DNA from 4 places in the Sporosarcina sp. Y1004 genome. Region 4 is predicted to be linked to each of the others. Evidence: riboswitches for the same ligand, from Rfam matches in the RefSeq annotation. Region 4 holds a riboswitch; each other region holds the start of a gene.
The links. A riboswitch is a leader RNA that binds a small molecule or an ion and turns the genes downstream of it on or off. The one in region 4 is predicted to bind S-adenosylmethionine.
Positions count from the first base shown of each region.

Region 1 (8,045 bases), on a different contig from region 4:
TTGCCCAGTTTGCTGCGCAAGGGTTCGTTGTATTCGCTCCTTACTACCGTGGGAACCGTGGAGGGGAAGGTCGGGATGAATTCGCAGGTGCCGATCGTCAGGATGCGTTGAATGCTGTAGACGTGCTGAAACAAAATCCTATGACAAACGTCGAGAGGATTCACTTATTCGCGTTTTCACGAGGCGGCATTATGGCTCTGTGGACCGCTATTTTGCGTGATGATATTACTTCGGTTGTTACGTGGTCGGGTGTTTCCGATGTCATTTTTACATACAAAGAACGGAAAGACATGCGGCGGATGATGAAGCGAGTTATCGGTGGAACGCCGAACAGCGTGCCTGATGAATACAGAAAAAGGACAGCGCTGTTTCGCGTAGATGAAATTACTGCACCTGTTCTTATCATTCATGGCATGATTGATGAGAACGTCTCATTCCAACAGGCTGTGTTATTGGAGAACGCATTGCGTGAACATAATAAAGTATACGAGACATGGTACTTCCCAGAATACACGCATTTCATTCCACCGGGCATGAATGCACAGCTTGTTAGAGATTTGACGAGTTGGATGAAGAGACAGTGAGTAGATCATTACTGATTATAATGATAAAAAAACAGGGTAGCACAATAAATGTGCTACCCTGTTTATATCTGATTGTCTTTACGCCATTCCTAGTCTATCGGATATAGACTAAGAGCAATCTTCTTATGCGATTGGTCCGCCTTTATACGTAATCTCTTCTGAAACCGAACCGAATTTCTTAAAGTTTTCACGGAACATAGATGCTAGTTCTTTTGCTTTAAGATCGTAAGCATTTCCATCAGACCATGCATTGCGTGGGTTCAATACTTCTGTCGGAACGCCTTCAATCTCTGTAGGCATTGCAAGACCAAAAATGCTATTCATTTCTGTTTCAACATTATTTAGTTTACCAGCAAGTGCTGCACGAACCATTGCGCGTGTATATTTAAGATCCATACGCTTACCAACACCATATACGCCACCAGTCCAACCTGTATTCACTAGGAATACTTGTGCGTCATGTTCATCAATTTTTTTCCCAAGCATTTCAGCATATACTGTCGCTGGAAGCGGTAGGAAAGGTGATCCGAAGCATGTTGAGAATGTTGCTTCAGGTGATGTGATACCACGCTCAGTTCCAGCAAGTTTCGAAGTGAAACCACTTAGGAAGTGGTACATTGCTTGCTCTTTCGTTAATTTGGAAATAGGGGGCAGTACGCCGAAAGCGTCAGCAGTCAAGAAAATAATTGTTTTCGGATGACCTGCAACTGAAGGGTCAACGATGTTATCGATTGCTTGAATTGGATATGCTGCACGTGTATTTTCAGTCAAAGATCCATCATCGTAATTAGGAATGTTTGTTACTGGGTCGATAACAACGTTTTCAAGAACTGACCCGAAACGAATTGCACCGAAAATTTCAGGTTCTTTTTCTTGAGATAAATTGATACATTTCGCGTAGCAACCACCTTCGATGTTAAAGACACCAGTGTCAGACCAACCGTGTTCATCGTCTCCGATTAATTTGCGGTTCGCGTCAGCTGAAAGTGTTGTTTTACCTGTTCCTGAAAGACCGAAGAACAAAGCGACATCGCCTTCTTCGCCGACGTTCGCAGAACAGTGCATAGGCATGATGCCATTCTCAGGTAGGAAGTAGTTCATGACAGAGAAGATTGCTTTTTTCATTTCACCAGCATATTCAGTACCACCAATGAGAACGATGCGTTTTTCCATAGACACAATAATGAACGTCTCGGAATTCGTACCGTCAACTGCAGGATCCGCTTTAAAAGAAGGAGCTGAAATGATAGTAAATTGCGCTTCGTGTTTCGAGAGCTCTACTTCAGTCGGGCGAATAAACAATTGATGGACGAATAGGTTATGCCAAGCAAATTCATTCACGACTTGAATGGATAGACGTGAAGCTGGATCTGCACCAGCGAATCCTTTGAAGACGAACAGTTCGTCTTTAACTTTTAAGTGTGTAAGCATTTTATTATATAATGAGTCAAATACATCAGATGAAATCGGACGGTTTACGCTGCCCCAATCGATTTTGTCTTTGGAGGACGCTTCCTCGACAATATATTTATCTTTAGGGGAACGACCTGTATACTTCCCTGTTTGAGCCGTGACTGCTCCATCGGAAGTCAGTTGAGCTTCTCCACGTGATATCGCTTTTTCAACAAGTTGTGGTACTGAAAGTTGAATTTTTATATTTTCACCGGAAAGAAGGTTATTTAGATCGTCGCTAATCTTTGCTGTAATCATAATTATGTACCGTCCTTTACTCATAGTCCCATATAATTGGGTGTCATGTCATCACATTTCTTAAATAGTATAACACATTAAGAATAATAATCTATATTAATCAAAATCTCAAGCAATTAGTTGTAAAATCGGCAAAGAAATTTGACAGGGAACAAGTTTTTTCGTAGCATATATAGTTGAACGGATACTCTTATCCCGAGCTGGTGGAGGGGTCAGGCCCAATGAAACCCGGCAACCTGCAATGACTTATTTGTCTGCGCAAAGGTGCCAAACCTGTAGCAAGGCACAGTCCTTGTATGATAAGAGTGAAAGGTGCTTTTAAAATCATGCCTTTCCTCATGTATTAGTACGTGAGCGAAGGGCTTTTTAATTTGTTTAGCCCTTTATCCTCGTGTATAGAGCTCGCAGTGGCTTGTAGTCTTTCCTGAATCCGGGAGGACTCTACATGGGACATATGAGTACCGTATCAATCTCGTAGGATATAAGGAGGAAAAGACATGACTAACCGCCGACTGTTTACTTCAGAATCGGTAACTGAAGGACATCCAGACAAAATGTGCGACCAAATTTCAGATGCTATCCTTGATGCTATTTTGGAGGAAGATCCAAATGCACGCGTAGCATGTGAAACGACAATCACTACAGGACTGGTACTCGTAGCAGGTGAAATCACGACGACTACATATGTCGATATTCCAAAAGTTGTGCGCGAAACTGTTAAAGGCATTGGTTACGTTCGAGCGAAATACGGATTTGATTGGGAAACGTCTGCAGTTCTCACTGCGATCGATGAACAATCAGCCGATATTGCTGCGGGTGTTGACCAAGCACTTGAAGCGCGTGAAGGATTAATGACAGATGACGAACTTGAAGATATTGGAGCAGGCGACCAAGGTTTGATGTTCGGATATGCTTGTAATGAGACACCAGAACTGATGCCATTACCAATTAGCTTAGCCCATAAACTATCCTTTAAACTTGCACAAGTACGTAAAGATGAAACACTTTCGTACCTAAGACCGGATGGGAAAACGCAAGTGACTGTAGAGTATGATGGAAATAATATACCCGTCAGAATTGATACGATTGTTATTTCAGCACAACATCATCCTGAAGTGACACTTGAGCAGATTCAAAGTGATATTAAGGAATTCGTTATTAATCCAGTTGTACCAACTAATTTAATTGATGAAGAAACAAAGTACTTCATCAATCCAACTGGACGATTTGTAATAGGCGGACCTCAAGGAGATGCAGGTCTGACTGGGCGTAAAATCATTGTTGATACGTATGGCGGTTATGCCCGTCATGGCGGTGGGGCATTTTCGGGGAAAGATCCTACGAAAGTGGACCGCTCAGCTTCATACGCGGCTCGTTATGTTGCAAAAAACATCGTTGCAGCAGAACTTGCAGACCGCTGTGAAGTCCAGTTGGCTTATGCAATCGGTGTAGCTCAACCTGTATCGATTTCGATTGATACATTCGGAACAGGTACTGTTGAGGAGAGTAAACTTGTGGAATTGACACGTGAACTCTTTGACCTTCGTCCAGCAGGTATCATTAAAATGCTTAATCTCCGTCGTCCTATCTACAAGCAGACGGCAGCGTATGGTCACTTCGGCCGCACGGATGTTGATCTGCCATGGGAGCAAACGGATAAAGCTGGAGCTTTGAAAGAACTAACAGGGAAATAATTATTGAAAATGCCGGAAGCAAGGACTCCTCCTTAGCTTCCGGCATTTTTTATCGTGTGTTATTATCCTTCAATAAAAAAAGCCGCCAATCAATGGCGGCAATACATCACTTTTGTAGACTCTTATAATATTGCCCTTTTTCCGCGTATTCACGAACAATTCTTTCCATATCTGCACGGTCATCTTCATTCAGTTCTCGAACAACTTTTGCCGGTGAACCGAGTGCTAACATATTCGGTGGAATCTTCTTACCGGGCGGTACTAGACTGCCCGCTCCAATAAATGCCCCCTCGCCGATTTCAGCCCCGTCTAGAATGATGGAGCCCATGCCAATCAGCGCCCCTTTTTTTATAGTGCAGCTATGTAGAGTAACTTGGTGTCCAATCGACACTTCGTCCTCAAGGATTAGTGGAGAGTGCGGGCTTTGATGTAGGCAGCACAAGTCTTGCACGTTCACTTTACGTCCGATAATTGTAGCTGAGACATCACCGCGAATCACAGTATTGAACCAGATTGACGATTCGGCACCAATTGTTACATCTCCAGAAATTGTTGTATAATCTGCAATGAATACGGATGGATCGATTACGGGTGTTTTATCTTTGTAGGGATAAATCATTCAACTCTCCTCATTTCTTTATGTAGTGTATAATTATCGTAACAAAGATTAGGATTTTATAGTAGGTTAAGAGTTAAACAATAGAAAGAAAATAATGTAATAGGTTAGGGGAAGATGACCGTGTGGAAATGGGAAGCGGAAGGACAGCCTAAAGCTGTCGTGGCGATCGTTCATAATGTGTACGAACATCATAGTAGAAATGCTTGGCTCATTCAGAAGCTTCGTAATAGTGGTTTCCATGTCGTGGCAGGTGATTTACCTGGACACGGAGTAGAAAGCCAAGGGAAAATCCACAACGAACAGGTTGATACATACACTAAATATGTGGAAAAGTTAATAGAGGTCGGTCTCGGTGATAATCTACCTTTTTTTATTATAGGACATGGAATGGGTGCGACGTTCGTCATGCGTCTTTTGCAAAGAAAGAAAATTGAGTGTGCAGGAGTTGTATTCAGTTCGCCTTGGTTGGCGCTGCGTCACCAACCGCCGAAGTTTTCGAACGTACTGACTAAACTTTCATCTTCTACTAAGCTGGATCATGAAATTGATGTTGAAATGTTGACTCGTAACAGTGAGTTATATGAAGAAATACGGTCAGATGAGAATTATGGCACTGAAAGCACGGTATCTTGGTACAAAGAGTTACAGGCATTCATGAAATTGGTGGTACAGCACGAAGGAAATATGCATGATACTCCAGTTTTAATGCACATTGCAGAGGAAGATAAAATTACGGATACCTCCACTGTGAAGAAGTGGCTCATTAGGCAAAATCTATCTGAACTTCAGTACAAGCAATGGAAGCATTTGTACCATGATATTTATCAGGAACCGGAACGAGAAGAAGTTTACTTATATACGGAGTCATTTATGAATAATGTACTGAGATCTGTTGGATACGTCGTGTGAGAACGGCATTGAATTTTTCTAGCAAAGGGGTGTTTAATATTACGACTTTTGGATTTGTGAGACATGGAGTCACTACGTGGAATAAAGAAGGACGTGCTCAAGGGAGTACTGATATCCCGCTTGACGAAGAAGGAATTGAAATGGCTAACCGAGTGGCAAAAAGGCTTTCAAGCGAACAATGGGATTTCATCTACACAAGTCCCTTAATGCGGGCAGCAAAAACAGCAGAAATCATTGCTGATAGTAGTATTGGAATTCCTCTGATCGCTGACAACCGTCTGCGTGAATCAGGGGGCGGCTTAATCGAAGGAATGACGGAAACAGAGCGCGTTGCAAAATGGGGTCATTCGTGGAGAAAGCTTGAACTGGGGTTCGAACCGCAAGAGGAAATTGTCTCACGCGGTTTGGAATTTGTTAAGGAAATGAACGCGGCATATCCTGGGAAAAGAATCCTAGTTGTTAGTCACGGTGGATTTCTCGGCCGTTTGATCAACGAACTAGTTCCCCATAAAGACTTGAGAGAAAATCTTGAAAATACTTCACTTACAATTATTGAGCTTCGAGAAGAAAGAAACATGTGCGAATTATTTAATTGTACGAAGCATTTACAAATGGTTGATTAACAAAGCGCCAGCTAATGGCGTTATTTTTTTGGGGAAAAATATAATCTGAACCGTTGATACGATGCGATTCTGGAATAGTTCAAATAATAAAATAATGCTTCAGTCTTAGAGTCTTTTAGACTATACTTGAACTAAAAGGAATAATGAAAAGGGGAAATAGGATGAAATCAATTCGCACAAAAATTGTAGCTGGCGTTTTTTTACTATTTTTTGTTTCGGTTTTATTCATTTATGGCGTTGTCAGTACGCAGATGGAGAAAAATGCTACCGCAAATGTATTGAATAACAGTCAAGTCACTATTAAAGAAATGAATTATTCAATACATAACTTTCTGATGCAATATGAATATGCTTTAGGAATGGTGTCAGAAAACAGTAACGTTATTGATTATATCGATACACAAACTGGAAAAGAAAATGTAACGGCTACGCTAGACAAAGGGATAGATGAAGCTTTCCTAACTTATCGAAATAATTTATCTGAAACTGAAGCAATCTTTTTTGGATTTGAAAATAAGCATACAAAACTTTCTGGGGACACTCCTCCGCCGGAAGGATATGACCCGACTTCACGAGGATGGTATCAATTGGCAAAGGAAAGTCCTAACGAAGTCATTTGGACAGATCCTTATATTGACGCATTTACGGGCGGCTACGTCATAACGGTAACAAAAGGAATAATGAAAGATGGCGAATTTGTCGGAGCAATTGGGGTCGATCTTCTATTAACATCACTATCTGACAGAATCGGCAAAACAAATCCTGGCTTTGATGGTTACCAGTTCATTTATGATGCAACAGGCGTAGCTGTCGTTCATCCTGTTACACAAGGAGAGAGCAGCATCGAAGAGAAGCATGTTGCCTCACTGTATACAGATGGGAAAACAGACGGAGTAATCGAGTTTACTGAAAATGGTAGAAAAAAGATTGGTGTTTATGAGACGGTGGACAGTTTTGATTGGAAAATTGGAACGGTTTATGATGTAGGTGCCATAAAAGGTTCCGTAACTGAGGCACGTAATCTAATTTTAATCATAGCGCTTATTACTGAATTGGCCGTCATTGTTGTTTTGTGGATACTTATATCACGGCTTATCAGACCTCTTTATACGTTACAATCGGCAATGGACAAAATGGCTGATGGGGATCTAAATGCACATGCCGAAGTGAACTCGAGAGATGAATTTGGTCAACTGGCAACCAATTTTAATACAATGGGTTCTAAAATTAGAGATTTAATTACGCTCGTTAACAGCTCCGTCAATGAAGTTCGTCTCGCTGCAGAAAGCTTAAGTGCATCCGCGGAAGAGACGAATGCCGCTAGTGAGCAGATGGCTGGAGCGATTGATGATATTGCGTCTGGTGCAACAAAGTCTGCGCATGATTCTGAAGACGTTACGAAAACGGTCGACCACTTAGGTAATCAAATTGTTGGAATCCAAGAAAAAGCCAGCATTATGACGGGGATTGCCAAGGAAGCCGAGGTAGTCAATAAGAGTGGACTTAGTCAAGTCAATCAACTACAATCATCGTTCGATGGCTGGAAGAATAACCTACAGTCGATGGCGGATGTCGTTGGTGAGTTAGAAACAAAAGTCGGAGCAATCGGAGTAGTGATGGAAACGATTACTCAAATTTCTACGCAGACGAACTTGCTGGCACTTAATGCGAGCATTGAAGCCGCACGGGCGGGCGAACATGGTAAAGGCTTTGCTGTGGTAGCGGATGAAGTGCGTAAACTTGCAGAACAATCAGCTCGTGCTACAGAGGAAGTGAAAGCAACTGTTATGGAGCTTCAAAATGGTTCTCGTCAAGTTTCCATGCAAATGAGAGAAACGGGAGCTACATTCGAGAAACAAGGTAAAGTGGTAGAAGCTACACAAGTGACGTTCGCTGATATATCCGA
Region 1 is NZ_JBYHFQ010000022.1:12,040-20,084, forward strand. It holds gene AC25Y6_RS14165 (alpha/beta hydrolase family protein) at 1-584, shown strand, start outside; gene pckA (phosphoenolpyruvate carboxykinase (ATP)) at 708-2,294, opposite strand; SAM riboswitch class I at 2,482-2,600, shown strand; gene metK (methionine adenosyltransferase) at 2,792-3,988, shown strand; gene AC25Y6_RS14180 (gamma carbonic anhydrase) at 4,095-4,607, opposite strand; gene AC25Y6_RS14185 (alpha/beta hydrolase) at 4,722-5,516, shown strand; gene AC25Y6_RS14190 (histidine phosphatase family protein) at 5,555-6,139, shown strand; gene AC25Y6_RS14195 (methyl-accepting chemotaxis protein) at 6,301-8,045, shown strand, end outside.
Region 1: another riboswitch for S-adenosylmethionine. It lies ahead of metK (methionine adenosyltransferase); the one in region 4 lies ahead of AC25Y6_RS06915 (bifunctional homocysteine S-methyltransferase/methylenetetrahydrofolate reductase).

Region 2 (8,045 bases), on a different contig from region 4:
ATCGATTGCATAGTTCGAGTTAATCAACAATGCATCGCCTTCATCATTCGAGTATAGTTGCGGCATTAGACCAGGTTCATAGTTTGCATCAAATTCAATGTTCTTAGGATTTTCAACGATATCTTTCAGTTCAGCTGCTGTCTTATCTACACTTTCGTCAAGTTTAATAAGTCCTTTTGATTCGAGCATCGCTAGTACACGCCCGTGATCCGAAACTGAACTACTCATTAAAATTGTCGCACCGTCAGGAAGTTCATCGAGTGATTTATACTTTTTCGAATAGACACCAATTGGTTCAATATGGATGCCACCCGCATTTACAAAGTCGTATCCAGCATCTTTAATTTGCAATTCAAGATACGGAATATGCTGGAAGTAGTTTGCATCGATTTCGCCAGATTCAAGATCTTGGTTTGGTAACACATAGTCTTGATATGTTTCGATTTGAAGGTCGTAACCCTTTTCTTCCAATAACGGTTTTGCTTGTTCAAGAATGATCGAGTGCGGTGTATTGGAAGCACCGATAACAATCTTAGTTGCTTCTTTTTCGTCGGTGTTTTCACTATTTCCGCTTGTATTATTGCTTTCATCGGTGTTTTTTGTACCGCAAGCCGCAAGTACAAGAACGAGTGCTGCTAATAAAACTCCTGTTAGTAATTTCTTCATTTTATACTCTCCCTTTTCTCTATGCTGTTAACCTGAATGGTTGATATTGCCTATCGTTCACTAAATCTGATTCACCCTTGTCCACTCGCTTCAACAAATTACTTTACTGGGATGACGTCGCCGCCCCACTCTTCAAGAATAAAGTCTTGAATTTCTTTCGATTTCAACACTTCAACCAATGTCTTGATTGCTTCAGTATTTTCTTCGCCTTCTCTAACTGTGATGATGTTCGCATACGGCGACTCCGTCTCTTCAATCGCAATAGAATCTTCAACCGGATTCAAGCCTGCATCGATTGCATAGTTTGCATTGATGACTACCGCATCACCTTCATCATTGTTATAGAGTTGCGGTAAAAGTGAAGGTTCATAATTTGCATCAAACTGAAGGTTCTTAGGATTATCTACAATATCTTTCACTTCAGCCTTTACTTTATCTACTCCTTCAGCCAGTTTAATTAGCCCAGCTGATTCCAGTAATGAAAGTACGCGGCCATGTTCAGCTACAGAGTTACTAAATATGATAACAGCACCGTCAGGAAGGTCCTCGATTGTTTTATGTTCCGTCGAGTAAACAGCCATCGGTTCGATATGGATAGCCCCTGCATTCGCAAATTTATAACCATGGTCGATTACTTGTTGATCCAAATAAGGTATGTGCTGGAAGAAGTTCGCATCCAATTCGCCAGATTCAAGATCTTTGTTCGGTAATACATAGTCTTGGTAAGTTTCTATAACAAGTTCAATACCTTTTTCTTTCAATATCGGCGCTGCCTCTTCCAAAATGATTGCGTGCGGTGTATTAGATGCACCAATTACGATTTCCGTTGCGTCAACTTTTTCATCGGTAGCATTATCCCCACTACTCGCATTGTTATCGCCGCTATCATCTTTCGCCCCACAAGCCGCTAATGCTAATAGAAGTACTGCTAATACGATTCCCCCAAAAAGCTTTTTCATAATCATTTCTCCCCTTTTTTCTATTCTTTTATAGTTTACAGGCAATGCCTGATGTTACTGTCATAGAATTATCTCTTGTCAAATTTCCTTACTGCGAAATCCCCGATGAATTGAATGATGAAAACGATAATTAAAATTAAGATTGTTGCAATTAGTATAACGTCCTCACGACTGCGCTGGAATCCATCCAAAAACGCGAGATTCCCAAGTCCACCTGCGCCGATGATCCCCGCCATAGCGGTGTACCCGACAAGTGCGATTGCTGTTACGGTGATACCGGAGACAAGTGCTGGCATCGATTCCGGTAAGAGAACTTTAAAAATAATCGTCCTCGTTTTCGCTCCCATTGACTTCGAAGCTTCAATTACACCTTTATCAATCTCCTGCAATGCAATCAACACCATTCTTGCATAGAATGGAGCCGCTCCAATAATAAGTGCCGGCAATGCTGCATCCGGTCCGCGAATTGTGCCAAGAAGAAATTTCGTAAACGGAATAAGCAATATGATTAATATGATAAACGGAATTGATCTAAAAATATTGACGAATGCCCCTGAAATAACATTGACCAACTTATTCGACCACAGTTGTCCGGGACTTGTTAGGAAGAGTATGATTCCGAGTCCGAGTCCAATAATCAATGTGAACAGTGTTGAAATTGCTGTCATATAGAGCGTTTCTGCTGTCGCTTCCCACATCTTAGTCCAATCAACATTCGGAAAAAGGTTTTCAATCATTACCGATCACCTCTGTCTGAACATCATTTTCATTGAGGTATTGAATTGCTTCCTCAATAATTGTTGAATCTCCAAGGAGCTGGAGGATAAGTGAGCCATATGCTCCACCATGTGTATGGGAAATGTTTCCTTGGACGATATTGACACCCACATCGTATTTCCGAATGAGACTTGCGAGCACAGGTTGTTCCGTCTGCTCACCAACGAACACAAGCTTGATAAGTGTACCTGTTGGAAATTCATCCTTAATATGCGCCATTGCCTGCTTCGCTTCCGCGGGCTCCGTCACTTGAGAAACAAATCGCTTCGTAATGGCCTCTTTTGGCGATTGGAACACATCGAGTACGTCCCCCATCTCGACAACTTTCCCAGCTTCCATGACTGCAACCCTATGGCAGATTTTCCGGATTACGTGCATTTCATGTGTGATGAGAACAATCGTCAGTCCAAGCCTTTCATTAATACCAGTCAGAAGATCCAGTATCGAATCCGTCGTTTCCGGATCAAGAGCAGAAGTCGCCTCGTCGCAAAGTAGGACTTCAGGGTCGTTTGCAAGTGCACGAGCTATCCCTACACGCTGTTTCTGACCGCCCGACAATTCTGATGGATACGCATTTTCTCGACCAGTCAAACCAACCAGTTCAATCAGTTCCGCCACTTTCTTTTCGCGCTCGGCTTTTCGCACACCCGCGATTTCAAGAGGGAATGCAATATTGTCTTTCACCGTCCGCGACCACAGCAAGTTGAAATGTTGAAAAATCATACTCACTTTCTGCCGCGCTTCCCTCAAAGCTTTGCCTTTGATAGCCGACATTTCCAAACCGCCGATATTCACACTTCCTGAAGTAGGCATTTCTAGACCGTTCAACAGTCGAATCAAAGTACTTTTTCCAGCGCCACTATAACCGATCACACCGAAAATTTCACCATCAGCTATTTCGAGTGATACATTTTCAACCGCTGTAATACTGCCGGGTCCTTCACCGAACCGTTTATTAATATCCGTTAATTGAATCATTGATTTCACCTCTGAGATTTTGTCTATGTAAATTAAAATTAAGAATTCTTTCGTTGTCTTATGCCTGTCGGGGGCCGGCAGGATACAGGTCATGCAACCGTTATGACAGGACGTCGCGAACTTAGGTTGCGTTCCTTTAGCGGCGCCTTCTGCTTTTCTGGTGTCTAGCTGCAGGCGCCTTCCGCTTTTCTGTACAAAAAAAACCTTCCTGCAGACGGGCAGAAAGGCTTTACGTTATCATAAAATAAACGTTTGTCCAATCTCTCATCTCTCAAAGTATGCTATGCACTTTGTGTGATTTGGCACCATTTCACTTTCGTGACGGTTGCCGGGCTTCGTAGGGCACTATCCCTCCACCTCTCTTAATAAGAGCGACCTATTCAATTGTTGGTTAAGTCGTATTATATCAAATTCCTGTCTTGATTGTCAATCAATCAATTCCAACAGATACGGGACTGACTGAAAAGCATAGACTTTATGTTGTAAAACGCCATCCTTCTGTATCAACAAGCAAGGAACGCTTTCAATTTCATAGTCAATTGCCATAGATTGCACATAGTTCAAATCCGCTTTCCCGATTGGCATTTCCGGTTTCATGACAGAAATGACGTTCATCATTTTAGAAGCGACTGCACATGTACCACACATCGGTGTATATAAATAAAACGCAGAATCGGGTGAGTCCTTCAAAGTTGCCTCCCACTGTTCGCGTGTCCAATTTTCCATTTATCTTACATCCTTTAAAGTAAAAATTCGGGTCGGATTTTGAAATCCGCATTTTGTAGTATTTCAGCTAACACTTTATACGGGGTCGTCTCCACTTCCCGGTACTCTTTTTCTGTATATAGATGGATTGCTGCTGGAAATTCTCTTTTAAATAATACACGCGTTTTTTCACCATCTTCATCAGCATCGACAAAAACATACAGGTCCTGTTCTTCATAGGGCGCAAGCAACTCTTCAAGCCGATATGGGCTTACTGTACCGTTCGTACAAATGATTTTGACTGACTCCGCAAGTATACGCGCTAATCTTTTTCTATCCGAACCGCCCTCTACTATGATGATTTTTTCATCCGACAAGAGAGTTCCTCCTTCGCAAATCGACTAGTAAGATGCAAAAGACGCCGGAAATGTACCGGCGCCGTGTTGTAATTATTCTCCGATTGTCATTTTATCATACGCTTCTGCAGACATAAGTTCGTCCAACTCAGAAGTGTTAGAAGGTTCAACGACGACCATCCATGCATTTTCATACGGTGATTCATTGACGAATTCAGGGCTGTCTTCTAGTCCTTCGTTCACTTCAAGTACTTTACCGCTGATTGGAGCATATAATTCAGATACTGTTTTAACCGACTCAACGCTTCCGAAAGGCTCGTCCGCTTTGATTTCATCGCCAACAGATGGAAGTTCAACGAATACGATATCTCCAAGTTCAGATTGTGCAAAGTGTGTAATACCGATGCGGTAATTACCGTTTTCTTCCTTTACCCATTCGTGTTCTTCAGAATAACGCAGATCTTTTGGTGTGCTCATTTATACCCCTCCAAATAAATAGTTTCATTCTCTTCAATTCTGTCATATTTCTCTGATAAAGACAAGACTGTAACTTAATTGCCCCAGACTTTATTAAATTCTTCTTCCTTGAAACCGACAGTTACTTTTCCTTCTCCATAAACAATCGGTCTTTTGATGAGCATACCGTCTGATGATAGCAAACTAATTTTTTCTTCATCGGACATTGTAGGCAGTTTGTCTTTCAAATTAAGCTCTCTATATTTCATGCCGCTGACATTGAAAAACTTTTTCAATTCCAAATCAGAAGCTGCAATCATCTTTCCAAGTTCCTCTTCTGACGGAGGAGCTTCCGCAATGTTCACTTCTTGAAAGTCCAAGTTATTCGTTTCAAGCCACTTTTTCGCTTTTCTACACGTCCCGCATTTCGGGTAACCGTAGTAAATTAATCCCATACCGCAACGCCTCCATTTTTCACAGTATAACAGAAAAAACTACCTGGCATATATAGACAGCAGGATGTCAAAGTGAAATCTGCAATTTTACTTCATTAAAAGATCACGGCTGTTGATTAACCGTTTAGTTGCTTAAAACAATGGCGAGTAGGGCTAGATAATAGCCATTTTCACTGGACTATTTCCGGCCCGCTTTCGGCGAATTATTTACTACACTATTACCGAGAGGTAGGTGTGGCTATAAGTGACTTCGTCACTTATAGCCACACTCTTTTCGTTCATATTGTTGTGATTAATTGCCTGTCGCGTTCCTACAAAACTCAAGTGAAAAAAGCGGTTGCTTTGGAAGAAAAGAATAGATGATCTTCTATAAGAGTGTAAGTGCCCGAAGATGCAATTTCGGTCACTCTAGCACCTTGTACATTGAATTCTTCACTAACTTTCAGCAAAGATTATGTGATGTTCTATTAGAAATTGACACTTCCTTTATATAGTAATAGGGATCCAATAGTAGAAGGTTTGAGCGGCCAAAATTGTATCTTTGGCCGCTTCTCTCCAAGTAAGAAGCGAGCTATTCTTTCGTCCCGAAACACTTCGGCACTTCTTGTATTTGTGTCTTTGGAGAGCGACGGATGAACAACCACCATAAGATTACCAAAATGAAAAATAGGGATGCGACGAAGTCGCATCCCTATTTATTAAGACATCTCGGTAATGGTATAGAGGTCTTTCAATCCTAAGCGATTCAAAGACAACCATACTCGCAGTGCCCAGTGTGATTAAGTTATTTATCGGTTAATCGGTAGGAATGTTAAACGATAAACTTCTCTGCTTCGATTAGCTTGACCGAAGCTTCGCGTTTTTTAGCGATGATATTATAAGGATTTGAACGTGTTAATTTACGCAATGCAGAAATCATCATACGCTGGTTATCTCCGTCTACTGCTGCCAGAATCGTTTCTTTCGCATCTCGCTCGATGTCTTGAAAAGCTTCTTGACAGAAAATTTGTGTGTAAAGGATTTTTTGTTGAGACTTCTCTTCACCTACGCGTGCAATCGCTTTTTCCGATCGAAGAAGCGCGGATTCCATGGCAAAGATATTATTAGCGATGTCCGCAATGTTGACCAGCACCTCTTGCTCGGCTTCAAGCTTCGTGCCGAAACGCTGTGCAGCTAGACCTGCCGCAAGCAAACCAATCTTTTTAGCATTTTTAACGAGTACTTTCTCTTGTGCAAGTACTTCATCACCAATTTCCTCAGGCATCATCATAAGAAGTTCTTCTTGAAGCGCTTGTGCTTGTTGAAGCAATGGTAGTTCGCCTTTCATCGCTTTTTTCAGGAACGTCCCCGGAACAAGTAGACGGTTGATTTCATTAGTTCCTTCAAAAATACGGTTGATGCGTGAATCGCGGTAAATACGCTCTACTTCGTATTCTGCCATAAAGCCGTATCCACCGTGGAGTTGAACCGCTTCGTCGACAATGTAATCCAACACTTCGGACCCGACGACTTTGTTGATGGAACATTCGATTGCATATTCCGCAATTGCCGCTGCAATCGCTTTGCCATCTTTTTGCTCAGCAGGGCTCAACTGGCTTTGTCGCTCTTCAAAGTAGCCAACCGTACGGTAAATCAAACTTTCTGCTGCATATAGCCTGGATGCCATCGTCGCCAGTTTTTGTTTAGTCAAGTTGAATGAAGAAATTGGTGTTTTGAATTGCTGGCGCTGGTTCGTATAAGTAATTGCAAGTTCAAGCGCACGTTTAGATCCACCAATTGTGCCAACTCCCAATTTGTACCGTCCGATATTCAAGATATTGAACGCGATAATATGACCGCGACCGATTTCACCTAATAAGTTTTCTACAGGTACTTCAGCATCTTGTAAAATTAATGTACGTGTTGATGAAGATTTGATACCCATCTTTTTCTCTTCAGCTCCGACAGATACACCTGGGAATTCTTTTTCGACGATAAATGCAGAGAACTTATCGCCATCGATTTTCGCGTAAACAACAAATATATCTGCGAATCCGGCATTCGTAATCCACTGTTTTTCACCATTTAAGATGTAGTGTGTTCCAGCAGCATTCAATTTTGCATTTGTTTTCGCACCCAATGCGTCAGAACCAGAACCTGGCTCAGTCAGTGCATATGCAGAGATTTTGTCACCTGATACAGAGTTTTCCAAATACTTTTTCTTCTGTTCTTCATTTCCGAAAAGTACGATTGGTAATGTTCCGATACCAACATGTGCGCCATGAGTAATCGAGAATCCGCCTGCTACAGACATCTTTTCTGAGATAAGTGCAGACGCGATTTTGTCGAGTCCAAGACCACCGTATTCTTCTGGTACATCCGCTCCTAGAAGTCCTAGATCCCCCGCAGATTTAAGTAGTCTTACAGAGTGCTCGAATTCATGGTTTTCAAGATTTTCCACGACAGGTGTAACTTCATTTTTCACGTAGTCTTCTGCTGTTTTTGCAATCATTTTCTGTTCATCAGTAAAGTCTTCAGGGGTAAATACACGGTTTGCCTCAATGTCTTCTGTTAGGAAAGCTCCGCCTTTTATCAGTTCGTTCGTTTTTAATTCAGTCAATGTAGTCTCCTCCTTTTTTTCTTGAAAGATTGTCAGTTTTCATTGTCTAGCTCCGAGCGCCAGCCCCTCGGGGTCACAAGTCATTTCGCTAGAG
Region 2 is NZ_JBYHFQ010000006.1:136,407-144,451, reverse strand. It holds gene AC25Y6_RS06645 (MetQ/NlpA family ABC transporter substrate-binding protein) at 1-666, opposite strand, end outside; gene AC25Y6_RS06640 (MetQ/NlpA family ABC transporter substrate-binding protein) at 765-1,625, opposite strand; gene AC25Y6_RS06635 (methionine ABC transporter permease) at 1,694-2,362, opposite strand; gene AC25Y6_RS06630 (methionine ABC transporter ATP-binding protein) at 2,355-3,380, opposite strand; SAM riboswitch class I at 3,642-3,752, opposite strand; gene AC25Y6_RS06625 (thioredoxin family protein) at 3,807-4,106, opposite strand; gene AC25Y6_RS06620 (toprim domain-containing protein) at 4,121-4,462, opposite strand; gene gcvH (glycine cleavage system protein GcvH) at 4,535-4,918, opposite strand; gene AC25Y6_RS06610 (arsenate reductase family protein) at 4,993-5,352, opposite strand; gene AC25Y6_RS06605 (acyl-CoA dehydrogenase family protein) at 6,164-7,951, opposite strand.
Region 2: another riboswitch for S-adenosylmethionine. It lies ahead of AC25Y6_RS06630 (methionine ABC transporter ATP-binding protein); the one in region 4 lies ahead of AC25Y6_RS06915 (bifunctional homocysteine S-methyltransferase/methylenetetrahydrofolate reductase).

Region 3 (8,045 bases), on a different contig from region 4:
CCTCCCCTATTTCCCAACAAAAAAAGGCAGAGCGTCCAGCAAACGCTCGACCCTCTACCTATTTCTTATTATTTTCCCCAGTGTTCCGCGATGAATTCAGTGCGGCCAGAACGGGCACGGTTGTCCGTGTAATGTTCTTTTTCTTTTATGTAATAATCTTGATGGTACTCTTCTGCCCGGTAGAAAGTTTCTGCGGGACGGATTGCTGTGACGATGGGTTTAGAGAAAATGCCGCTTGCCGCTAGGTTGGCTTTTGATTTCTCAGCAATTTCCAGTTGTTCTTCTGTGTAGTGGAAAATGGCGGTTGTGTAGGATGAGCCACGGTCGTGGAATTGACCTTCTGCGTCTGTTGGATCGATTTGTTGCCAGAATACTTCGAGCAACTTTTCATATGAGAATAAGGCAGGGTCAAAAGTGATTTCAACGACTTCTATGTGCCCGGAATCGCCTTTTTTCACGTCTTCATACGTTGGATTATCGAGATGTCCGCCCATATAACCTGATACGATGTCTTGGACGCCTGGCCATTCTTTGAATGGTTTCACCATGCACCAGAAGCATCCGCCTGCAAATGCAGCTTTTTCAAACTTATTTTCAGTCATTGTCAACATCTCCCTTCATATATAGCGAGTGTACAAAACGCCTCTTTTAGTAGACCGGTACCCATCCTTCTTGTGTTACGAAGATGCGTGCAGCTACTACTTTGCGATCGGCAGCGAGTGTGAAGTAGTGGCGGATGTTTTCCGGAACGGAGATTAAATCGCCTGGGTTAAGATGCACTTCAAAGAAACGGTCGTCTTTTCCTTGGATGATGAATACGCCGTGTCCACTGACAATGTAACGTACTTCATCGTCTGTATGATGGTGTTCTTGTTCGAAGTTTTTCAGAAGCTCGTCCAAATTAGGTGTCGCATCTGATAGTGAGATAATGTCTGCTGTTTTATAACCGCGGCGTTCTGAAATGTCGTCGATTTCTGTTTTAAAAGCCTTTAGAATCTCTGCTTTTTCTTCATCCGTTAAATTGAATTTTTCACGAAGGTTTTCGGGTAGCTTTGCGATATCCCAGTGCTCATAAACGACTTCTTGTTGCTCTAGAAATGCTGCAACCTCTGTGTGTGTTTCAATAACTTCGTTTGTTCCTTGAATTGTAATTGTCGCCATTTTACTCATCTCTCCTCTAAACTATTTTTAGTTTTCACTTACACTTACACTTACACTTGCACATTTAAGCGGGCTTCAATGATCCGAATACAGTCATGGAAATTAGTGAATGGGGAATAAGGAATGTTCAATTCCTCACATTTTTCAATTAAGAAATCCCTAGCAATGATGATATCGGCAAGCTTTGCCGCTTCTAGGTCTGTAATCGAGTCACCGATGACAATGCTCGTTTGCTGTTCGGTCGTATTGTCGCGAATAATTGTCGGCTTACAGCAACCACAGCCTTGATTTACACAGTTCTCATCACATTCATGCGGGTAAAGGATATTGATGTGTTCTCCTGAAAAATCGCTTTCGTTGCAATAGACTTTATCGAACGGCCCGAATGGTTCAAGCAATGGGTGAATGAAAAAGTCGATGCCGCCGCTTACGATATAGAGCGGGATGTTTTTCTCGCGGGTGAACTGAACAAATTCACCAAAACCTTCTCTGATTTCCGCGTCCTCCAAAACGAACGACACGATTTGTTCTTTTTGGGAAGTGGGCAATAAAGCAAAGAGTTCTTTGACCCCTTTTTGAATGGACACTTTTTGCGCCATAATATCGTCCTTTATCGCTTCCCACCCCTGTGGAGCGAACTTGTCCATAATATTGATAATATTATCTTTCATCGTAATTGTACCATCGAAATCACAGAAAATTACTGGATTGAACTCTGCACTCATCCATATGTCCTCCTTGCCTTTTATCAATAAAACCTCTTCTATTATATAAGAAGAGGTTTTATTGATACATCTTCTTATCTACAACAACACATAGCGAGAAGTAGCCTAGTGTCCCTCTACCTAGATAAGAAATCTCGTATTTTTTTCAATTAATTGTGATTATTTCATCTACCCATAACTTTGTCAATCAATGCCTACCCGACAACGGTTTTAAGAGGTAACCAGTAAGGCTTTTTCCTGCGCCTTTCGCTCTTCCTCTTCCGGTATACGAATGAATTTCACGATGATCGCACTCACTACATAAAGTGCACTGAAAATCCACACGACCCCTTCTGCTCCAACTAACCCGATAAACGCCAAAGCGATTGCTGGTGCTACGAATGTAGACAGACCCGCGGCAAAGTTCAACACGGACATTGCCGCGCCTTTATCCTCACCTGCAACGGACGGTACGAGGGCACCGATTGGAACGTAGCCCGCTACCAACCCACCCCAGATGAATCCAACAATGCTCGTCATGAGAATGCTACCATTTGTAATCACTGGTACATAGAACAGAAGTGGCGTGAATATCGCGCAACCGATTCCACCAAACCAAATAATTGTGTTTTTCCAACCGAATTTATCCCCAATGAAGCCGAACACTAAATTGAAAATGATGTTTCCTAAGAAAAACGTTCCCCATAATTGCAGCCAAGCACTTGTTTCAATGCCATGTTGCGCCATATGCATCGGTAAGAATACTGGGAATCCATAGACACTTAAACTATTGATAACACGGACAACCCCACCTGCAGCAACCCGTTTGTTTGTTTTCAAAATGGTGATACCCTTCAATAATTCCGTGACCGCTTCTTTTTTGTTCGCGAGTTTTTTCTTTTGGAACTTGTCTTTATTGAGTACTAAAGCAAAGAATGCACCGAGACATACCCAGAAAATAGATGACCACATTGTATTGATGTAACCGAGATACTGGATTGCGTAACTTGAATAGTATGCGCCCAGCACCATCATTCCCGCACAAAACGCAAACCAGAACCAACCAACGGCAGAACTCAATTTGTTTTGTGGAGTTTTATAAATGACCCATGTCAAGAAGGAATAGGCAAACAATGGATAACCAAAACCTTTAATGAAATAAGTGAGTAGCATAATCGGATAATTCATCGTTGAAAAACCGAATGTGATAAACCCTGCGGTACCGACAATATAAACAGCTAAGCCGATTGCCATTGTACGTTTCGGACCAAATACCTCTACACAGACGCCTGAAAACCAAGAAGACAGCGCGATCGAGATTCCATAGACTGTGAAAATAGCAGCTGACTGTTGAATGGTTAACCCGCTTTCAATTAGAAACGGACTTAGCCAACCAGCTTCAATTCCGTCTCCCATCATGAACAGCATGACTCCGAAAAAGCCCCACCCTAAATTTTTCGTAATTCCAATTCTTTCTAACATACTGTTCTCTCCATTTCTATTTATAAATGCGGGACAAATTGACTGAAAAATAAAAAAACTCTTCCTGTAAAGACAGAAAGAGTTGGTGGCATACATCGCTAGTGCAATGTAAATATGCTTTACCCTTTCTATCTCTCAAGCTACGCTTGCTGGATTTGGCACAATTATGTTGCCGAAGTTTCATAGGGCCAGTCCCTCAACTTCTCTCGATAGAAAAAAACTATGAAATTGGTCGAAAAGTGTCGGAAGTTAAACTAATGAGTTAACTGTATAGAACAATTAATCTTAAGTCAACCACTTATTCAAACTTTCTAAAAAAATAGTTTGAATTGTGCTATACTATCTAGCATAAATCGTTTGATTGAAAGGATTTTTGCTATGAAATCATATATTGATATAGAAAACGGTGTTGTCCCCTCGGTTTGTGCGCTTGATTGTCCAGACCAATGTGGATTGCTTATTCATAAAGAAGACGGGAAAATCGTTAAAATTGAAGGCGATCCCGATCATCCCATCACAAAAGGCAGTATTTGCAACAAAGTTCGACATATGACTGAACGCCTTTATGACCCAAAAAGGATTACTACTCCTTTAAAACGCGTCGGGGAAAAAGGCGATGGACAATTCGTTCCAATCAGTTGGCAAGAAGCCATTACAACCATCACAGATCAATGGAAAAAACTGATTTCTGAAGAAGGTCCGGAATCGATTCTTCCTTACAGTTTCTATGCCAATATGGGGAAACTCAGTTCCAAAGGGATGGATCGCCGTTTCTTCAACCGCCTTGGTTCGAGTCAACTGGACCGAACGATTTGTTCAGTCGCTGGCGAGGTCGGCTACAATTACACGATGGGCGGGCGTTTTGGAACAGATCCGGAAGAGATGACGGAAACGAAATTATTTGTTTTCTGGGGCATCAATGCCGTCAGTACCAATATGCACCAAATCATGATTGCGCAAAAAGCGAGAAAAAACGGTGCTAAAATCGTCGTCATTGACGTCCATAAAAACCAGACCGGACGCATGGCTGATTGGTTCATCCCCATCCTTCCCGGAACTGATGGAGCGCTTGCACTCGGAATCATGCATGTTCTTTATAAGGAAAAACTGGTCAATCAATCGTTTTTGGAACAATATACAATCGGCCACGAAGAGCTCGGCGAGCATGTATTGCAGCACTACGACCCGCACACGGTTTCCGCCATTACGGGCGTGCCAGAGGAAGATATCTATGAATTGGCGCGGATGTACGGGACCGTCTCCCCTTCGATGATTCGCATCGGCAATGGGCTGCAGCATCATGATAACGGCGGCATGATGGTCCGGACGATTTCCTGTTTGCCTGCTTTGACAGGGCAATGGGCATTGAAAGGCGGAGGGGCGCTCAAATCGAATTCCGATTATTTGACGCATAATACTGCCGCACTCGAACGTCCCGAACTTCAGGTAGTGCCAACGCGCAGATTCAATATGAATTTATTGGGACAAGCATTAATGGAAGAACAACAGCCGATTCGCTCTTTGTATGTCTATAATAGCAACCCCGCCGTTGTCGCACCGGAAGCCAATAAAGTACGGAATGGCTTAGCACGCGAAGATTTGTTCACAGTTGTCCATGATTTATTTTTGACAGACACTGCCTTGTACGCGGACATTGTTTTGCCAGCGACATCCGCTTTCGAAAACACGGACATCTATACGTCCTTCTGGCATCACTACATTCATTTGCAGGAACCCGTCATCGAAACTTACGGGGACAGTAAATCCAACCCGGACGTTTTCAGATTGCTGGCGCAAGCAATGGGCTTTGACGATCAACCATTTCTAGACAACGATGAGGAAATGGTTGACCAAGCGTTAAGCAATTTGTCCAACCCTCATTTATCCGAAGTGTCGTATGCTGCTTTAAAGGAAAAACGCTATATGAAAGCAAGCGGCACCGGCGATTTCTTATACAATTTAAAGACACCTAGTGGAAAAATCGAGTTGTATTCGGAACAGATGAAATCAGCGGGATTCCCGGCCCTGCCTACGTACATCCCGATTATTCAGGATTCCGATCATCCTTTACTTTATGTACCTGCAATTAACCATAACTTCATGAATACGATTTTTTCGAACAATGAAAAACATATCAAGCTTGAAAAAGTGCCTAAGTTGTTCATGAATCGACTAGATGCGGAAAGTAGAGGAATCGAAGACGGAGCGGCTGTCCGTATATGGAATGAGCGCGGTGAATGTGAGTTTACTGTTTCTGTCGGCGAGCAGGTTCTTCCTGGCGTTGTTGTGAGTCAAGGGATATGGGGAGATCAATCGGGTCATAAACGTCTGGTTAATGCATTAACGCCGGATCGGATTGCGGATATGGGCGGCGGCGCAACGTTCTTCTCGGGGCGTGTGGAAGTGGCGGGTTTGTGATTAGATATGTGCGCTGGGGTTTTCCATTGTTGAGAGAGATTTAATTCAGAGTGCACATTTTAGATCGCTTGGCGCTTTGGGGATGCCTCTGGCCCTGAGCCTGGATTAGCGCTTCGCATCCAGTCTCACGGCTTCGGCTACCCCTTGTCGCGCCTGCGCTGGGGTGTACATTATTGATAGAGATTTAAATTCAGAGTGTACATTTTAGATCGCTTGGCGCTTTGGGGATGCCTCTCGCCATGAGCCTGGATTAACGCTTCGCATCCAGTCTCAGGGCTTCGGCTACCCCTTGTCGCTTCTGCGCTGGATTTCTCCATTATTGAAAGTGATGTATAGACTGATATTATAATGTGATTACTATTTGATACTAATTTCCTTGAAGAAAGAAGCACTATAGGCTGCAGGTCTTATCCCTGATAACGAAATGTGCTTCCCTACATAGAGACCATCCAGCGAAGGCGCGACATCGTCCACTTAAAAAGTTCTTTTATTATAATGAGAACTAGTTGATTGTAGTGCAGAGCGGCGACTCCAGCGGGAACAGCGCGAGCTGAAGACCCCGCAGGAACGCAGTGACGAGGAGGCTGAAGCCGTGCCCGCGGAAAGCGTCCGCTCGGAACGGAAATCAACGGCATTGAAGGAAATCATTCTTTTTCACTGGTCCCGAAGGCATCCACAAAGCGACGAAGCGGTATTAGCAGAATTTCAATAACTCATTCTATATAAAAAACGAGCCTCTCGGGACTATCCCAGGAGGCTCATTTTGTGCTTATACTGACTCGACAACGCCCCATTGGTCGATGGCGCGCTTCAAAGGTTCTGACGTTTTTGCCGCTTCTACGAGTGAAACTTGTTTGACACTTGCGTCAATCGCCGCCCGGAATGCCTTGGCACCTTGCGTCGGTCCATCTGGATGGCCAAATATTCCGCCGCCTGCATTGACGACTAGATTATCTCCGAAATCCTTCAGCAACTGCGGAACCATGCCTGGGTGAATTCCAGCGGATGGTACTGCAAAAGTTTTTTCGAAGCCATTGTCTTCTATCAGCGCTTCATTGATTGCCAACGCATCGAATTTCGAAATGGCGACATTGCCATAAGGACTTGGGAACAAGGACAGATCTCCGCCGATGAGTCGCGTTAATTTCCCTACCAATAATGAGTAAGAGAATCCGCCACCTGCTTGTCCTGCTAGAACGCCCGATAAAGCGGAATGCGCAACAATCGGCAAACCGATATTGTTATTTTCACGCAACGTTTGAAGTGCATCCAAACCGTACGCGTGAACATTAAATAATAACGCATTTGCGCCGAGCGCTGCCGCCTGTTCTGCCTTGTCATGAAGCTCATTCGTCCGTCCCGACAAGTTCACTGCATACAATGCCCGATTTCCTGTCTGTTCATAATGCCGATCGATAATGTCTTTTGCTGTTGTAATTCGCTTGTAAAACGGTGTTAATTCATTTTCAAATAGAATTTCATCGTCTTTAATGAGATCGACACCGCCAGCTAGCAGTTCTTCCAGTTGGCCGGAGAAAAAGGAGAGATCTCTTCCCATGACTCCCTTGAAGATGGCTTTCAGCAATGGGCGATCCATCACATTCAACTGCTCTCGAATCCCTTTTGTACCGAATCGTGGTCCTGGAAATTGTGCAAGCAATTGTTTGCCAAAATCCAAATCGATTAATTCATAGCCTTCAAAAAAAGAAAGCTTGCCGTAGACAGTCGTGAAGATCGCGGGAAGATCTGCCGAATAGTTAGCGGATGGGTAAAAGATTTTCACCGTATCCTTCACTTCCCCTTGTTCCACAGAAACGACTTCACCTTTATGGTGCTTCAATTGCTGCTGTTCAAGATGCGGAATATCCGTCCAAGACCCAATTGTGAGCCCGAGTGCATGTTGCTCCGCTATTTTTTCTTGCTCTGGATGTGTCGGAAATAGATAAGTGGCTGTAACTCCCATTAAAATTCCTCCTTGTGACTACTGTCGATGAACCAGCTCTCCAATTCTTCAAGAGAGCGTATTGTATTACGGTTAAGTATCAAATACTTCCCGAGCTCCAACACTTTTTTCCTTCTGGCCATACGTTTTTCTTCATCTTCTTCATAATTTAAATCGTCAATTTGTGCAATACCAATAGAGCGGCGGACCAATTCGCAGCCTGCATACCCTAGCATATCGGTAAAGTTCTCATCCATTACATGCGTCAGGAAGCCGTCGAGTTGTGTATAAGGTTCATTGGATTCTTCTCTCCAAACTTGGGCGAATGTATCGGCGTA
Region 3 is NZ_JBYHFQ010000021.1:59,072-67,116, reverse strand. It holds gene msrA (peptide-methionine (S)-S-oxide reductase MsrA) at 69-602, opposite strand; gene AC25Y6_RS14075 (1,2-dihydroxy-3-keto-5-methylthiopentene dioxygenase) at 649-1,161, opposite strand; gene AC25Y6_RS14070 (2-hydroxy-3-keto-5-methylthiopentenyl-1-phosphate phosphatase) at 1,212-1,886, opposite strand; gene AC25Y6_RS14065 (MFS transporter) at 2,097-3,347, opposite strand; SAM riboswitch class I at 3,473-3,563, opposite strand; gene AC25Y6_RS14060 (molybdopterin oxidoreductase family protein) at 3,726-5,765, shown strand; gene AC25Y6_RS14055 (2,3-diketo-5-methylthiopentyl-1-phosphate enolase) at 6,535-7,728, opposite strand; gene mtnK (S-methyl-5-thioribose kinase) at 7,728-8,045, opposite strand, start outside.
Region 3: another riboswitch for S-adenosylmethionine. It lies ahead of AC25Y6_RS14065 (MFS transporter); the one in region 4 lies ahead of AC25Y6_RS06915 (bifunctional homocysteine S-methyltransferase/methylenetetrahydrofolate reductase).

Region 4 (8,045 bases):
ATAATAAGTCGTTTAAATTTCCGGGAACCAATGACATTTGTACGTTCTCCGATTAATAAAGGACGCATCGATTCATCATATTGTAGCGGCTCAATTCCAGCTATAACGTGACCATGACTTTCATCCACCGGTTTACGTGGAGCCAAATCTTTTACAGCTTCTCGCAAAGCTTTAATATGAGCAGGAGTCGTTCCACAACATCCACCTACCAAGTTTAACCAACCCTTTTCTGCAAAGCCTCTTAGCTTTTGAGAAAGTGATTCTGGTGACTCATGGTAATGTCCTTCTTCATCGGGTAATCCTGCATTGGGATAACAACTGACATAGCCGTCAGATATCTCTGATAGTGAACGGATATGATCTCGCATGAATTCAGGACCCGTTGCACAGTTTAAGCCTACAGAAAGTGGTTTCACATGCTCAATGGAAATATAGAAAGCTTCTATGCTTTGTCCGGCTAGCGTCGTACCCATTGGTTCAATTGTTCCTGAAATCATGATGGGAAGTTCTATTCCAGTCACTTCAAACGCCTCTTTAATACCAAGTGTAGCAGCCTTTACGTTCAGCATATCTTGACTTGTTTCTAGCAATATCAAGTCACTTCCACCGTCAATCAATGCCTTCGCTTGGATATAAAAGTCATGTTTCAGCTCATCAAATGTAATGCCACCTGTTACAGAAAGTGTTTTTGTCGTCGGTCCAATTGCTCCTGCTACAAATCGAGGCCATTCATTTGTCGAGAATTCTGCAGTACATTTTTTTGCAAATTGGGCTGCACGATAGTTAATCTCATGCGCTTGGTCTCCTAAATTATAATCATTCAATACAACTGGCGTGCCACCAAACGTATTCGTAGAAATAATATCAGCACCTGCTTCTAAATATCCACGGTGTATGTTTTCAATAACTTCTGGATTTACGATATTTAAATATTCATTACATCCATCATATTCTTCCCCGCCGAATTCTTCCGGAGAAAGGTCCGCATTTTGAATCATCGTTCCCATTGCACCATCAATAATTAATATCCTTTTTTGAAGTTCTTTCTCAAGTAAACTCTTAGACATAACTGTGATCTCTCTCTTTCTGTGCATCTATTTCTTTAATATAATGAATCAATTCAAGTGACGTATCATATCTGAGGAAAGGCGTGATAATGTAAATTCCATTAAATAATTCTGCCGCTGTATCTATGAGTTCCTTCGCTATTTGAATACCTTCTGCAGTCGCCCTGTTTTTGTCATCTCCACACGCACGCATTCTTTCAAGTGCATCTTCTGAGAGCTTAATTCCAGGTACCTCGTTATGCAGAAATTCCGAACTTCTGATGCTAGTGAGTGGCATAATACCGATGAAAATGGGTGTAGGTAAATGCTTTGTCTGCTCGTAAATTTCTATGATTTTTTCTTTTGTAAATACAGGTTGTGAGATAAAATAATCTGCGCCTGATTCAATCTTCTTCTCCAAGCGTTTTACTGCACGATCCAGTACACGGACATTCGGATTAAACGCTGCAGCAACAGAGAAATTCGCTTTCTTGCGAAGAGGTTTACCTGAGAATGAAATGCCCTCATTCAACTGTTTAATTAGTTGAATGAATTCCATACTTGACACATCATATACACTTGAAGCTCCTGGGAAATCGCCTATTTTCGTAGGATCACCGGTTATCGCCAATACTTCATGCAATCCAAGTGCATCCAGTCCCATTAAGTGAGATTGGAGCCCGATTAGATTGCGGTCCCGACATGTAATATGAACAAGCGGGCTAATCTGGTGCTCCAGTTTCAACATCGAACCCATCGCCAAATTGCTAATGCGCGGAGAGGCTAATGAATTATCAGCCATAGTGAGAGAGTCTATGCCTGCTTCGTTTAACGCCTTAGCACCTTCAATGAATCCAGTTATATCTAAATGACGTGGCGTATCCAACTCCACAATTATTGTTCTTTCTGTCTTCACTTTCACATGAAGCGGCTTTGTTTTTTGCGGTTCTGCCTCTCGAATTACAATCGGCTTTCTTGGAGTCACTATTTTTTCCGAGATGGGCGCTAGATTTCCAATGTATTTTTTCGCAGCCTCAATGTGCTTTGTCGTCGTTCCACAGCATCCACCAATTAAGCGCACGCCCTCTTCCCGGAGTCGCAATGCAGCTCTCCCGAAATAATCAGCTTCTGATTCGTAGACAATCCGTCCATCCTCAACATCCATTAAACTTGCGTTTGGAGAAGCGGAAAGAAATGCTTTTTCAGGAAGTGTTACTTGTTCGAAAGCTTGAATCGTATGATGTGGCCCCAATCGGCAATTGACTCCTACTATGTCCGCACCCAGTGCTTCAAGCTGATGAAACGCTTCGTTAAGTTGCATTCCATTTTGCAAAATGCCTGGATCATGCATTGATACTTGGGCAATAATTGGCGTATTTGTTAGTTTGCGTAAATGCTTAACAGTAGCAACAAGTTCTTCAAAATCATAATAGGTTTCTAGGAGTAAACCGTCCGGATCCCCTGCCAATAAGTGATTGGCTTGCTGATCAATCATTTTTATTATTTCTTCAACCGTCGCATCACTTTTACGAATCCCACGGATACCGCCTATCGTACCAAGTACAAACTGTCCGCCTGGTGCAGCAGCTCTTTTTGCAATTTGAATTGCTGCTTCATTAATTTCTTTTACTTGATTTTCTAAACCATAACGCTCCAGCTTAAGAAGATTGGCTCCATATGTGTTGGTCTGAATAATATCTGACCCAGCCGTAATATAATCTAAGTGAATTTTCTCCACAATCTCCGGTTTCTGTAGATTCAGTTCTTCGTTACAGTACTCAATCCCATATGAATAGAGCAGCGTCCCCATAGCCCCATCCGCAATTAATATCTTTGTCTGCAGTTCTTCCAGTAAGCCCATTCCACCCAATCCCCCTTTAATACAAAAAAAGCCTTCCATGAAAAGAAGACTTAACGATTTAAAATTCGTTCTTCTTCATCTCTCAGGACATTTCTCTCCTGCTGGAATTAGCACCTGACCATATTATGGCTGGTTGCTGAAGCGTCATTGGGCCAGTCCCTCGACTTCTCTCGATAAGAATTTAATATTCAGTTTTACTAACTATGATTATCCTATCGTTATAACTCGTATCAGTCAAGGACTTTTTCGTAAAATGCGAATATTCTTTTCCTTATTATTTTTATTTTTCAGATTTCGAAAAAATAAAAGCTGCTAACACAATAATATAATCATGTTAGCAGCTTTTACTCGTATTATATTATTGTATAGAGTGTTTTGTTAACCATTCTTCAATCAACGGAAACGTATTGTTAATGGCTCTTCTACCAGCAACCACTGAGACATGACCAGTATCCGTCAGATGGAAAGTCTTATCTCTACTTGAGATTTTAGCGTTTAGTGGTTCTACTTGGTTAGGAGAAGCGATGACATCATGCTTTCCGGCAATATTTAATACATTTGCCGTAATTTTGCTTAACTCCACTTTCTGTCCTCTAATATAGAGTTCATCATTAATTAATTTATTCTCTTGATAAAACTCACCAATCCATTGCCTATAGGCTTCACCTGGAAACGGAATTCCGTCATTCAGCCATTTCTGCATCAACTTCCAATTGTTAACGAATTCCTCATTATCCGCGCGATCCGCCAGACTGATATAAGGACCATAAAAATTGGCTATCGGATTTAACAGCTTGTTGCCAAAATCAATCATATCATGAGGAATCAAACCAAGTGTGTCAACTAGTTTATTCAAGTTAAAATGACGTTTGTCTAACCAGCTCGTATATAAACCTGCATCCGAAAAATCAAATGGGCTCGTCATGAAGATTAAATTACGAATTGGCAGTGTAGGATGTAGTGCCGTAAAAATAGAAGTCATCGTCCCACCCATACAATAACCAAGCAAACTGATTTCCTTGGCATCCGACGTTTTCAATACTTTCTTAACAGCGCGCGGAATATAATCTAAGATATAATCATCTAATTTCATATATCGATCTTCATAACCCGCAGTACCCCAATCCAGTAAATAAACGTCGTGGCCTTTGTTTGTAAGATGTTCGATTAGACTATTGCCAGGTGTTAAATCCAATATATAAGGTTTATTGATCAATGCATAAACCATTAATATAGGGACGCTATTCGTTTTCTTGACTGTTGATTGATAGCGATATAGTTTCGCTTTATTCTTTGTCCAGATAACTTCTTTAGGTGTTTGACCGACTTTTGGTTCAGGCTCATTTGTCAGTACCGACGTCATCCGTTGAATTCGTTCAAAACCTACCTTCAAATCATCAGGCATTGTATCCATCCATTTGTCAGCATCTTTTATACTAGAATAACCCATTTTTTTCCTCCTATCAAAATTCAATCATTTATAAGGGCTTCCTTGCAGAAGACCCTTTCCACAAGTAAAAAATGGTAGGTTATTACATGTATAATCCGCCATTCACATTGATTGTTTGCCCCGTAATATACTTAGCCTGTGTAAGGAACAATACAGCTTCTGCAATTTCTTCCGTTTGGCCCAAACGTTGCATTGGAATTTTTGCAATAATACCCTCTTTTACATTTTCAGGCATTTCTCCAACCATTTCCGTTTCGATAAATCCAGGACAAACAGCATTGACAGTAATTCCACTTCTAGCTGTTTCTAATGCCAGTGATTTCGTTAAACCAATCAATCCCGCTTTTGATGCCGCATAGTTTGATTGACCGAATCCGCCAGCCTGTCCGATGATTGAGCTTATGTTAATGATTCGTCCAGACTTTTGCTCCAGCATATGATTAATTACTTCCGATGTTGTATAGAAAACACTGTTTAGATTGACATTGATTACCTCATTCCATTCCTCATTAGAAAGTTTACGGAATGTACGGTCTCTTGTAATACCTGCATTATTCACGAGAATGTCAATCTTCCCAAAACGATTGATAACTTCAGCCATGAAATTCTTTACATCGTCCGCTTTAGATACGTCAGACTGAATTGCACAAGAAATTCCACCTTGTTCTTCAATTTCCTTTACAACTGCTTCTGCACTATCAATTCTAGATTGGTAATTAATCGCAACAGATGCACCATTTTCAGCTAATACTTTAGCGATTGTAGCACCAATTCCGCGTGAACCCCCAGTTACTACTACCACTTTCCCCGCAAGTGGTTTGCCAATCGTACTTTTTTCAGTTACTTCGTTTATTTGTATAGTCATATTCCCACACACTTCCCATCACTCTATTTTTTACCCCTTAAATTGAACAAATCTACTATTACTTTTTCAACTCTTTCGGTGCGACCACCGTTTTTTCTTTCTCTATACCTTCAAGCACCTCAAGAACTTTATCCAGTTTTCTCTCCAAGTTTAGGACAGACCTTCTTAACTGACTAATTTCTTTTGTCGCATCTAATTTACCTAATTCTTCTTCGAATTTATCTTCAAGATTGTCAACTTTGCCTTCTAAATTAATGACGAGAGATGCAACATCCGCAAGTTCTGCTCGCGTAGGCATATTCATTTGTTTCAAATAAGACTCAGTCGCCTCATTTGAATACTCCTGAAATTGCAGGTAGTAGTTTAGGGTCTCTCCCATTCCTTCAGAGAAAGATTCCTTCTTCAACGATTCTTGGATTGCTTCGTTCCAGTTCGCCTCTGTTTGTTCGTAAATGTTTTTCCACATTTTAAACGGATCTAGTGGCAATGTTTGTGACAATAAACTTCATCTCCTTTTAAGTAATAAGCTCAGCAAGTACCAACTGACCCCCTGTACATAATTATACTGATTGACGATTTTTAAATGAATAATCAGAAAGGGCTATCTATTCTCACTTCTACTCGGTTATTCAACACAATTCGACATATAACGCGATAAGATAGGGTTTTATCACGTTCTTACAAAATGAAAGTTAAGCTCCGTTTCACTTCTTGACGACTTTACCAATGTATGAGTGTTGGCTCATACATATGCGTAAGACAATAATTTAGTTGAGATTTTTTTACTTCTATACAATAAACCAGAAATAACCAGTGAATATCTTAATCATACACTGGGCACTACGTGTATAAGCTTTTTTGGATCACTTTGGACTTAACGACTTCTAAATTATTTTCGAGCACTTCCGCTCTATATAGAAGCTAATCTACTTGTTTCTTTCAGAGCAACTGTATTTTCACTAGAATATTGGAGGAATGCGACAGACGATTAATTACAACAGACTTATCCCTCCGTTAAAGTGTCGTGATTAATTCGCCGAAAGCGGGCCGGAAATAGTACAGTGGAAATTGCATTCTTCAATCCCTACTCACCAACGTTTTATATTAGTAAACGTTTAATTCAACAGATGTAACATTCTTTACGTACTCGATTTTATATTTTTCCAATATTCATGTTTGACAAAATAAACATATAGGTGTAAATTACATCTATAGACATTTACTGTGATTGGAGGTGATAAACGGTGGATTCAAATCAGGGGACATCCAAGAATGACAAAACTACCAATTTAGGAACTCCAAAAAACTTCCTAATTCCAATCATGCTATTACATCTACGCGATTGGAATTCACATGGCTATGAATTGATGCAAAAGATTACGCAATTCGGGTTCGATTCAGTTGATCAAGGGAACCTTTATCGGATTCTACGACAACTTGAAAAAGATGAGATGGTCACATCAGTTTGGGATACGACATCCGGTGGACCAGCAAAACGTATTTATTCGATTACAGCAGCCGGTGAGCAATATTTAGAGGTTTGGGCAGGTTCGCTTGGGCATTACCAAAAAATGCTAGATCAGTTTTTCACTTTATACAATCCATTTTTCACTCCTTTCATGTCGCCTTCGAAAGACACAGATAAGGAGAATTAAAAGAGGGTCCAATGCACATTCGTTGCATGCAACCATATAGGGTTCTATGTTTCACGTTTATACTAAAAAGGGGGAATTATTTATGACGAAGAAATTAACAGAAGCTCAAAATTCACTTGTTGCGGTAAATTCACTTAACGAGGTACAATCACCTAATGCTATCGATTCTATCTGGAATGGCTGGTTGAATAGTTTTAAAACACTTCAAGGATTCCAAACTGAAATTGATGAAAAGTCATTACAGGCAATCGATAGTCAAAAAGAAGTGTTAAATTCTACACGCGGAACACTGAGCAAGCTAGAAGAAGAGGCTAATAAGATAACTGCAGAAGTAAAAGAAAGTTTGCAAAATACTTTAAAAACGATTGAGATAAATCAAGTCGGATCACCTGTTTCCACTTGGATAAACCAAATTGAGGAGATTAACAATTCGGTTCAAGCTCTTTCTTGGAACCCTAGCAAGATCATGTTGGACTTTGTTTCGAAATCTCAAGACCAGTTGGAATCTAATGTGAAAGAAGCATTGAAGCAACAACAACAAGTGCGTTCTGAAGCATTGAAAACAGTTGAGAAATTAACTGAGCAAATAAAAGAATCGCAAAAAGGACTCCTACCATCTATTTAATATCCAAAAATTTGAACTACCTGCAACTGAAATTCAGGTTTACTAGGAGGAGTTAGGTAATGCCAACCTATGATGAATTAAAAATCGGTGATAAGGCAAACTTCTCCAAAACCATTTCTGAATCTGATATTTACCAATTTGCCGGAATTACAGGAGACTTCAATCCTTTGCATATTGATGATGAATATGCGAAAAAGACAGTCTTCAAAGAACGCATCGCGCACGGCATTTTAACGGCTGGATTTATTTCATCCGTGCTAGCGATGAAATTACCGGGTCCAGACACCATTTACTTATCACAAAATCTTCAATTCAAAGCTCCCGTTAAAATTGGTGATACTGTCAATGCAGAAGTTGAAGTGTTAGAGAAGAGAGATGCAAAAAATATTATCAGACTTCGTACAATTGTAAAAAACCAACATGATGAAATTGTCATTGATGGTGAAGCTATCGTTATGAAGTGATATGCTATTTTGTCGAACAAAAGGACGCCATTCAAGGAACATGGCGTCCTGGCAGTTCAATCTCCCTCACTTTTTCGAC
Region 4 is NZ_JBYHFQ010000007.1:14,028-22,072, forward strand. It holds gene metH (methionine synthase) at 1-1,067, opposite strand, end outside; gene AC25Y6_RS06915 (bifunctional homocysteine S-methyltransferase/methylenetetrahydrofolate reductase) at 1,060-2,907, opposite strand; SAM riboswitch class I at 2,980-3,087, opposite strand; gene phaC (class III poly(R)-hydroxyalkanoic acid synthase subunit PhaC) at 3,266-4,357, opposite strand; gene fabG (3-oxoacyl-[acyl-carrier-protein] reductase) at 4,440-5,222, opposite strand; gene AC25Y6_RS06930 (polyhydroxyalkanoate biosynthesis repressor PhaR) at 5,281-5,721, opposite strand; gene phaQ (poly-beta-hydroxybutyrate-responsive repressor) at 6,467-6,877, shown strand; gene AC25Y6_RS06940 (hypothetical protein) at 6,960-7,502, shown strand; gene AC25Y6_RS06945 (MaoC family dehydratase) at 7,562-7,966, shown strand.